DNA from 3 places in the Streptomyces sp. NPDC031111 genome. Region 3 is predicted to be linked to each of the others. Evidence: riboswitches for the same ligand, from Rfam matches in the RefSeq annotation. Region 3 holds a riboswitch; each other region holds the start of a gene.

Region 1 (3,261 bases), on a different contig from region 3:
CGCCCGCCGTGGTAGCCGCGCGCGCTCAACTCGCCGACCGGCTTGCCCAGCAGCACCACCTGGCTGGACTGCTCGCCGCCCGGCTTGAGCAGCACCGGGTTCATCAGCGCGGTCGGCTCCACCCGGCAGGCCTGGGCCTGCATGGCCTGCGCCCGCCCGATCTCGGCGCCCTCCCGGGTCACGAACGAGTTCAACGACATGTTCTGCGCCTTGAACGGGGCCACCTTGACGCCCTGCCGCGCCAGCCACCGGCAGATCCCGGCGGTCACCACGCTCTTGCCGGCGTCCGAGGTGGTCCCGGCGACCAGCAGACCCCCACCGCTCATGACGTACGTCCCTTCACGACGCTCCGTGCGGCGGCAGCGACCCCGAGCGCGAGCCAGCCGACCCGCCGCGAGAGCCGTACCGCCCGGTCGATGTCGGCGACGGCCACGGCACGCCCGCCGCCGTTGAGGACGGGCCGGTGCTCGACCCGCCCGCCGTAGGAGAGGGTTCCGCCGAGCCGCACCCCGAGCGCGCCCGCGAAGGACGCCTCCACGGGTCCGGCGTTGGGGCTCGGATGCTTCGCGGCATCGGCGCGCCACGCCCGCACAGCCCCGCGCGGGTCGGATCCCGCGAGCGCGGCGAGTACGGCGGTCAGCCGCGCCCCCGGCCATCCGGCGACGTCGTCGAGGCGGGCGGAGGCCCAGCCGTAGCGGCGGTGGCGGGGGGACTTGTGGCCGACCATCGCGTCCAGCGTGTTGACGGCCCGGAAGCCGAGCAGTCCCGGCACCCCGGCGACGGCACCCCACACCAGCGCGCCCACCACGGCGTCGGAGGTGTTCTCGGCGACGGACTCCACCACCGCGCGGGCGATGCCGTCGGCGTCCAGGGCCTGCGGGTCCCGGCCGCACAGGTGCGGCAGCCGCGCCCGGGCCGCCTCGACGTCCCCGGCCTCCAGCGCCCGCTCGATGGCGCGGGCCTCCCGGGCCAGCGAGGTCCCGCCGACGACGGCCCAGGTGGCCACGCCGGTCAGGGCGACGGAGGCGGCGGGGGAGGAGCGTACGCAGCGGGCGGCGAGGGCGCCCAGCGCCACGGTCCCGCCGACGCACACGGCGGCGTGCACCGCGCCCCGGCCCCGGTCGTCCCGCCACAGCACTCGTTCCACGGCAGCCGCGGCCCGCCCGAAAGCGGCGACCGGATGGCCCCGGCGGGGATCGCCGAGCAACAGGTCGCCGAGGAGGCCGGCGGCGGCGCCGTACGCGAACACGCGATCGGCACCCATGGGTTCAGCCGGTGACGGATCCGGAGGGAGCGGCCCCGAGGTGGGGCGGGGTCTCGCTGGTCGACCTCAACAGGCAGCCGCGCATGGCGATATGTCCTCACTCAGGGTGTCCACGCCCTGGTTCGACGAGACCGGCGGTGAGAGTTCCTGGCTCCCGGGGTGTTCACCCCGGTGACAGTGGCGGGACCGCGCCGGAATCGCACCGGCTTCCTCTCCTGCCGCCGTATTGGCTCAGGCAGTCCACCACGGCCCCGGAAGGGCCGTCAACTTGCCGTTGACCTGCGAGGCTGAAGTGTGCTGAGGCCCACAGAGGGGCTCCGGTGGGTGAACCGCGATCGGAGGTCCGCGGAGGCCGTGGAGGTCCGCACACGTCGGCGGGCGGTGCGGGCGCCGAGGCTCCCGCACCGCCCGCCGGACGAGTGCGATGTGTGACCGGGCCGATCAGGCCATGATCAGGTAGATGCCGTATGCCACCGCCGCCGCGCACGCCGCGAAGCAGGCGTAGGCGCCGGTGACCGCCAGGGCCGCGGACTGGCCCTGGGCGGCGGCCCGCTCACGGCGGGACAGGCCGTTGATGCCGAGGGTGAACAGGGCCACCAGGGCCACGGTGACCACGAGGCTGACGCCGAAGACGGAACCGAGGGCCGCCCAGTCGATCTTCATGGTGCTTCTTCTTCCTTCGTACCGGGGTTACCGCGTCGCGGTCAGACGGTGGTCTTGGCCGAGGGGGCCGCCGGGTCGGTGGCGGCGGGAGCGGCGATGGTGGCCGCGAGCTCCTCGGTCACGGTGCCCGCCGGGGGCGGGGTCACGGCGGCCATGGCCTGCGTCACCACGCCGGACGGCTCCTCGCCCGGGACCTGGTGGTCGTTGACGTTGGTGTGGTCGATGACCTCACGCCGGGAGATCTTCCAGATCGCGGCGCTGGAGGCGACCAGGAAGACGGCCACGAGGGCGGTGCCCCAGTCGCCGAAGTCGCAGACCCACTCGGCGAGCGCCGCGACGAGGGCCGCCGCCGGCAGCGTCAGACCCCAGGCGACGAACATCCGGGTGGCCGTCGACCAGCGGACGACACCGCCCTTGCGGCCCAGGCCCGCGCCCATCACGGAACCGGAAACGGAATGCGTGGTGGAGAGGGAGAAGCCGAGGTGCGACGAGGCCAGGATGACCGTCGCGGCACTGGTCTGGGCGGCGAAGCCCTGCTGCGGCTGGAGGTCGGTCAGACCCTTGCCCATGGTGCGGATGATGCGCCAGCCGCCGAGGTAGGTGCCGAGCGCGATGGCGATGCCCGCGGAGAGGATGACCCACATGGGCGGGTCGGAGTCGGGGGCGAGGGTGCCGCCGGCGACCAGGGCCAGGGTGATGATGCCCATCGTCTTCTGGGCGTCGTTGGTGCCGTGGGCCAGGGAGACCAGGCCGGCGGAGGCGATCTGCCCGGCGCGGTAGCCCTTCTCGGAGGCCTTGCCGTCGGCCTTGCGGCCCAGGCGGTAGGTCAGCCGGGTCGCGAACATCGCGGCGAGGCCGGCCACCAGCGGGGCGGCGATCGCGGGGATCAGGACCTTGGTGACGAGGACGTCGCCGTGCACCGCGCCGAAGCCGGCGGAGGCGACGGTGGCGCCGATCAGACCGCCCATGAGGGCGTGCGACGAGCTGGACGGGAGACCGACCAGCCAGGTCAGGAGGTTCCAGAGGATCGCGCCGACCAACGCGGCGAAGATGACCTCGGGACGGATGCCGGCCTCGTCGACGAGGCCCTTGGAGATCGTGTTGGCGACCTCCACGGAGAGGAAGGCGCCTACAAGGTTCAGTACGGCGGACATGGCCACCGCGACCTTGGGCTTGAGCGCACCGGTCGAAATGGTCGTTGCCATCGCGTTCGCGGTGTCGTGGAAACCGTTCGTGAAATCGAACGCGAGTGCGGTTACCACCACAATCGCGAGGATCAGCGAGAAGCTTTCCATTTACCCAGGCAATCGTTCGAGGTCATTGGCTGGTCGAAC
Region 2 (3,261 bases), on a different contig from region 3:
CACCAGATACGAGTTGACCTGGAGGAACTCCCCGGACAGCGTCTCGCGCTTGAACAGGTTCGACACCTGCGGCTCGATGCACTCGTACACACCCGCGATCGACGCGATGGTGGCGGTGGGCGCGATCGCCAGGAGCAGCGAGTTGCGCATCCCCGTGGAGGCGATCCGCTCGCGCAGCGCCGCCCAGCGCTCCGGCCAGGTGAGGTCCGTGTCGTAGTGGTCGGGGTGCAGCACGCCCCGGGCCGTACGCGTCTTCTCCCAGGCCGGGAGCGGGCCGTTGCGCTCGGCGAGGTCGGCGGAGGTCTCGTACGCGGCGAGCATGATCCGCTCGGCGATCCGCGTGGACAGCGCCTTCGCCTCGGCCGAGTCGAAGGGCAGGCGGAGCCGGAAGAAGACGTCCTGGAGACCCATCGCGCCCAGGCCCACCGGGCGCCAGCGGGCGTTGGAGCGGCCCGCCTGCTCGGTCGGGTAGTAGTTGATGTCCACGACCCGGTCGAGGAAGGTGACGGCCGTGCGGACGGTCTCGTCGAGACGCTGCCAGTCGATGTCACCGGCCGCCTGGTCGACGAACGCGCCCAGATTGACCGACCCCAGGTTGCAGACCGCCGTCTCCCCGTCGTCGGTGACCTCCAGGATCTCCGTGCACAGGTTCGACGAGTGAACGACGTGCCCCGGGGTCGCCGTCTGGTTCGCGGTCCGGTTGGCGGCGTCCTTGAAGGTCATCCAGCCGTTGCCGGTCTGCGCGAGCGTGCGCATCATGCGCCCGTACAGCTCGCGGGCCGGGAGCGTCTTCCGCGCCAGGCCCTTCGCCTCGGCGGCCCGGTACGCCGCGTCGAACTCCTCGCCCCACAGGTCGACCAGTTCGGGCACGTCCGCCGCGGAGAACAGCGACCAGGACGCGTCGGCGTTCACCCGGCGCATGAACTCGTCCGGCACCCAGTGCGCGAGGTTCAGGTTGTGCGTACGGCGGGCGTCCTCGCCGGTGTTGTCCCGCAGCTCCAGGAACTCCTCGATGTCGGAGTGCCAGGTCTCCAGGTAGACGGCCGCCGCGCCCTTGCGCCGACCGCCCTGGTTCACGGCGGCGACCGAGGCGTCGAGTGTCTTCAGGAACGGCACGATGCCGTTGGAGTGCCCGTTGGTGCCGCGGATCAGCGAACCCCGGGCGCGGATGCGGGAGTAGGACAGGCCGATGCCGCCGGCGTGCTTCGAGAGGCGCGCGACCTGGTGGTAGCGGTCGTAGATCGAGTCCAGCTCGTCCTTGGGGGAGTCCAGCAGATAGCAGGACGACATCTGCGGGTGCCGTGTACCGGAGTTGAACAGGGTGGGCGAGGAGGGCAGATAGTCCAGGCGGCTCATCAGCCCGTACAGCCGGGCGACCTCGTCCAGGGCGCGGACGGTGTCGTCCTCGGCGAGACCGGCGGCGACCCGCAGCAGGAAGTGCTGGGGCGTCTCGACCACCTTGCGGGTGACCGGGTGCCGCAGCAGATAACGGCTGTGCAGGGTGCGCAGGCCGAAGTAGCCGAAGCGGTCGTCGGCCCGGACATCGATCAGCGCGTCGAGGCGGGCGGCGTGCAGCCGGACGAAGTCGGCGGTCCGGTCGGCGATCAGGCCCTCGCGGTGCCCGGTCGCGACGGACTCGGTGAAGGACGTGACCCCCTGCGAGGCGGCCTCGGCGCGGATGCCGATGGTCAGCAGCCGGGCGGCGAGCCGGGAGTAGGCCGGGTCCTCGGAGATGAGACCGGCCGCCGCCTCGGTGGCCAGCTCCCGCAGCTCGGCCTCGTCGGCACGGGCGGACCGGCCGCGCAGCGCGGCGGCGGCGACCCGGCCGGGGTCGGCGTCGGGCAGGTCGGCGGTCAGCTCGGTCAGGGTCCGCAGCAACGCGGCACCGGGTCCGTCGCTCTCCGCGGTCACGTCGATCGCTGAAGCCGGATCGGCTGGCGCGATGGTCACGTGGGGCTCTCCCTCGCTCGGCACGGGGGCCTCGAAGAGGGCAGGGGGCAGCACACGAGCGCACGGGGCGTCGCGTCCACCGGCCCATTCCGCGAGGCCCGGACGTCAGGGCACCCGGACCGGACGGCCGGGCGCACTGTCGGCAGGTCCTCGGACTGACGCCCATGCGCACGCGGGCATGGGTACACCGTTGCGGGACAGTTCCGGATTCACACCGGATTCCCCTGCGGCGACAGCGAGCATGAGCATACATCTTGTGCCGGGTGCCGCCAGCAGGCCCATATGTTGTGTCGCGGAGGTGTCAGAGCGTCAACTCATAGGTGAGAAGAGTGATGTCGTCCAGCTCCGGCAGAGGGTTCCAGTCGCGCTCCGGGGTGCGGGTGAAACCCAGCCGCTCGTAGACGCGGTGGGCCGAGCGCATGGTGCGCTGGGTCGACAGCACGATCCGAACACAGCCCTCGACGGCCCGCGCCCGGTCGACGCAGGCGCGCACCAGCGCCTCCCCGGCACCCCGGCCCCGGCCCTCGCGGGCGACCGCGAGCATCCGGATCTCCGCCTCGCCCGGCCCCGCTATGTCGGCCATCGGGCCGCGGCCCGGCACGAACGTCACCCCGCCCAGCACCGACCCGTTCTCCACGGCGACCAGCACCTCCGCGGCGGCCGCCCGCTTCGCCACGTCCCTGAGCTCGTCGAGGTACGCGTCGCTCTCCCCGAAGTCGAGCAGCCCGTCCAGCAGATAGGCCCGCGCGGTGATCTCACCGAGTTCCGTGTGCTCGCCGGGCTCCACCGGCCGGATGACGATGTCCATGAGGGGAGTGTGCCGGACGGGTACGACAACGGGCCGCCGGATTTTCTCCGGCGGCCCGTCGCCTCAGGCGTGTACCGCGTCAGTGCGAGCTGCCCGCCGTGGCCGGCGGGAGCTCCACCTGGACACCGGGGTCGCCCGCGTCCGCCGTGTAGTCCTGCGGCTTGGTCTCGTCGACGCCCTCGGGCGCCTTGACGGCCCTCATGACGAAGGTCAGCACCACCGTGACCAGGACGTTGATCACGAAGGCGGTGAGACCGATGTAACCGATCTCGCCGATGCCCGGGATCTCCTCGGACGACCCGCCGAAGTGCTTCTGCGTCGGCGAGGCCACCCCGTACGCGGCGACCGTGCCGTAGATCATGCCGACCGCCCAGCCGCCGATCAGCGCCCAGCGGTGGAACCAGCGGGTGAACAGACCGCCCACCAGTGCCGGGAAGGTCTGAAGGATCCAGATGCCGCCCAGCAGCTGGAAGTTGATCGCGACCGTCTTGTCCATGGTCAGG
Region 3 (3,261 bases):
CCTTGAAGGTGGCCGCGAGGTTGGGCGGGAGGGTCGCGCCGTCGAGGTCGCCGGAGCGCAGCCGGGTGGCGCGGACGTCGTCGTCGGCGATGATCGCCATGGTGAGCTTTTTCACCTTCGGGGCGCCGCCCCAGTAGTCCGGATTGGCCTTGAAGGTGAGCTTCTCGCCCTTGCTCCAGCCGGTGAGGACGTACGGTCCGGTGCCGACCGGCTTGGTGTTGAAGGAGCCGGTGTTGGGGTCCTGTTCGCCCGCGATGTGCTCGGGGACGACGGGCAGCACCGTGCGGGAGGCGAAGGCCGCGTAGGGGTGGTCGAGGGTGAAGACGACCTTGTCGTCGCCCTCCGCCCTGACCTCCTTGATGGCGTCGAGTTCGCTCTTGGCGGTGTTGTTGGTCCTCTCGTCCAGCACGGTGCGGTAGGTGAAGACCACGTCGTCGGCGGTGAGCGGCTCGCCGTCGCTGAACGTCACGCCGTCGCGCAGGGTGTACGTGTAGGTGCGGCCGCCGTCGGTGACCTCGGGGAGCGCCTTCGCCAGGGCCGGCTTCAGTTTCATGTCGGCGTCGTGGGCGAGGAGGCCGTCGAAGATCTTGGAGTTGCCGTCCTTGCCGTAACCCAGCAGCGGACTGAGGGTGTCCGGTTCGGACGGGACACCGATCACGACGGATTCGGCGGACGCTCCGCCGTCCGCGCCGCCCCCGCCCGGCGCCGAGCAGGCGGCGACCGCGCCGGCCATCGCGACCGCGGCGGCGGCCCGTATTCGTCGGGTCGTCATGGAACCTCACACCCCTGTTGCCTGAAAGTCGTTGTTGCATATTAATTGCAGCAAGGCTCTACCCATGACGCCGGCCCCTCACTCCCCCGTTCCGAGGGGCGGCGCCGCCCGTGTCAAGTGCTCAGGTGTGCGCCGGGGTGGGAGCTGCCGGGCGCCGTCCGAGCGCCCCCTGTGGCCGCTTGTCACCGGACCGGAACGGGCACTACTGTCACCACGCCTTGGTGACGGGAAATCGGTGCGATACCGGTGCGGCCCTCGCCACTGTGATCGGGAAGTCCGGCTCCGGCCCTCGCGGGCAGCCACTGGGTTCTTCGGGACCCGGGAAGGCGGAGCACGGGCGGTGGTACCCGTCAGCCAGGAGACCGGCCAAGGCGCGTCAACCATCCACGAGGTGCTGGAGAGGGTCTGCTGAGCCATGCACATAGCCGAGGGTTTTCTGCCACCGGCGCACGCGGTCGCCTGGGGCGTCGCGTCGGCGCCGTTCGTCGTCCACGGAGCCCGGTCGCTCATCCGTGAGGTCAGGGAACATCCCGAGAGCACGCTGCTGCTCGGCGCTTCGGGAGCGTTCACGTTCGTACTGTCCGCGCTCAAGCTGCCGTCGGTGACGGGGAGTTGCTCCCACCCGACCGGTACGGGGCTGGGCGCGATCCTGTTCCGCCCGCCGGCGATGGCCGTACTGGGCACCATCACCCTGCTGTTCCAGGCGCTGCTGCTCGCCCACGGCGGGCTGACCACCCTGGGCGCCAACGTCTTCTCGATGGCGGTCGTCGGCCCGTGGGCCGGGTACGGCGTCTACCGGCTGCTGCGCCGGTACGACGTGCCGCTGATGGTCGCGGTGTTCTCCGGCGCGTTCGTCGCCGACCTGTCGACGTACTGCGTGACGAGCGTGCAGCTGGCGCTCGCCTTCCCCGATCCGGGCAGTGGATTCCTGGGCGCGCTGGGGAAGTTCGGCTCCATCTTCGCCGTGACGCAGATCCCGCTCGCGGTGAGCGAGGGGCTGCTGACCGTGCTGGTGATGCGCATGCTGGTGCAGTCGAGCAGGGGTGAGCTGACCCGGCTCGGGGTGCTGGTGGCCTCGGCGGCCGGGCGGAAGACGGCGGACTCGGCCGGGGCGGTGGCCCGATGAGCCGTAACGCGAAGATCAACACGCTGCTGCTGGTGCTCGTGGCCGCGCTCGCGGTGATCCCCCTGGTGCTCGGGCTCGGCGACCACAAGGAGGAGCCGTTCACGGGCTCCGACGCCGAGGCGGAGACGGCGATCGCCGAGATCGACCCGGACTACGAGCCGTGGTTCGCGCCGCTGTACGAACCGCCGTCCGGGGAGATCGAGTCGGCGCTGTTCGCCCTTCAGGCGGCGCTCGGCGCGGGCGTCCTCGCGTACTACTTCGGGCTGCGGCGCGGGCGGCGGCAGGGCGAGGCGCGGGCACTCGCGGCGGCGGAGGCCGGTGACGAGGCCGGCGCCGGTGACGAAGCCGCTCCCGAACGACGACGGGTCTGACGGCCCGTGCTGCCGATCGACGCGGCGGCGCACAGCAGCCGCTGGCGCCGCCGTCATCCCGTGGACAAGGCCGTACTGGGGCTGGGCCTCACCGTGCTCGCCGTCTCGCTGCCCCCGTGGCCGGGCGCGGCCCTGGTGCTGCTGACCGCCCTCGTGGTGCTGCTCGGCCCGGCGGGCGTGCCGGGGCGGCGGCTGTGGCGCGCCTACCGGGTGCCGCTGGGCTTCTGCGTCACCGGGGCGCTGACGCTGCTGGTGCAGGTCGGCGGCCCGGACGGGTTCGTGTCCCCGGCCGAGGACGGGCCGCTGCGCGCCGGGGAGTTGCTGCTGCGCACGTCGGCGGCCTCCCTCGGGGTGCTGCTGTTCGCGTTCACCACCCCGATGTCCGATCTGCTGCCGCGCCTGGTGCGCGCCGGGGTGCCGGCGCCGCTGGTGGACGTGGCGCTGGTGACGTACCGGATGAGCTTCCTGCTGCTGGACTCGGTGCGCCGGATCCGCGAGGCGCAGGCGGCCCGGCTCGGGCACACCACCCGCGCGGCGGCCTGGCGCTCCCTCGGCGGGCTCGGCGCGACCGCGTTCGTCCGCTCCTTCGACCGGGCGGCGCGGCTCCAGACCGGGCTGGCCGGGCGGGGCTACGACGGCACCCTGCGCGTCCTGGTCCCCGAGGCCCGCGTCTCCGTCCGGTTCACGGTCGCGAGCGTGGCGCTCCTGGCGGCGCTGGCCGCCCTCACCCTCGTACTGGAAAGGCCACTGTCGTGAGCGAGTCCGTGCTGGTCGCCCTGCGGGGCGCGTCCTTCGCGTACGAGGACGGCCCGCCCGTGCTCACCCGCCTGGACTTCGAGGTGCGCGAGGGGCGCAAGCTGGCGCTGCTGGGGCGCAACGGCAGCGGCAAGACGACGCTGATGCGGCTGCTGAGCGGCGGACTGCGCCCGGACGACGGCGAGTTGACGGTGGCGGGCCGGGCGGTGCGGTACGACCGCAAGGGGCTGACGGCG

What was found. Region 3 has a riboswitch for cobalamin ahead of ACZ470_RS36385 (energy-coupling factor ABC transporter permease). Riboswitches for the same ligand answer to the same signal wherever they lie in the genome.
Region 1: another riboswitch for cobalamin. It lies ahead of ACZ470_RS32575 (cobalamin biosynthesis protein); the one in region 3 lies ahead of ACZ470_RS36385 (energy-coupling factor ABC transporter permease).
Region 2: another riboswitch for cobalamin. It lies ahead of ACZ470_RS17495 (ribonucleoside-diphosphate reductase subunit alpha); the one in region 3 lies ahead of ACZ470_RS36385 (energy-coupling factor ABC transporter permease).

The regions. Positions count from the first base shown of each region.
Region 1 covers NZ_JBVIGS010000020.1:57,545-60,805, reverse strand. The annotation lists gene ACZ470_RS32580 (cobyric acid synthase) at 1-326, opposite strand, end outside; gene ACZ470_RS32575 (cobalamin biosynthesis protein) at 323-1,264, opposite strand; cobalamin riboswitch at 1,387-1,524, opposite strand; gene ACZ470_RS32570 (hypothetical protein) at 1,706-1,927, opposite strand; gene ACZ470_RS32565 (inorganic phosphate transporter) at 1,969-3,222, opposite strand.
Region 2 covers NZ_JBVIGS010000007.1:334,675-337,935, reverse strand. The annotation lists gene ACZ470_RS17495 (ribonucleoside-diphosphate reductase subunit alpha) at 1-1,950, opposite strand, end outside; cobalamin riboswitch at 2,075-2,236, opposite strand; gene ACZ470_RS17490 (GNAT family N-acetyltransferase) at 2,252-2,758, opposite strand; gene mctP (monocarboxylate uptake permease MctP) at 2,838-3,261, opposite strand, start outside.
Region 3 covers NZ_JBVIGS010000027.1:79,827-83,087, forward strand. The annotation lists gene ACZ470_RS36380 (ABC transporter substrate-binding protein) at 1-772, opposite strand, end outside; cobalamin riboswitch at 975-1,157, shown strand; gene ACZ470_RS36385 (energy-coupling factor ABC transporter permease) at 1,188-1,898, shown strand; gene ACZ470_RS36390 (energy-coupling factor ABC transporter substrate-binding protein) at 1,895-2,269, shown strand; gene cbiQ (cobalt ECF transporter T component CbiQ) at 2,276-3,025, shown strand; gene ACZ470_RS36400 (energy-coupling factor ABC transporter ATP-binding protein) at 3,022-3,261, shown strand, end outside.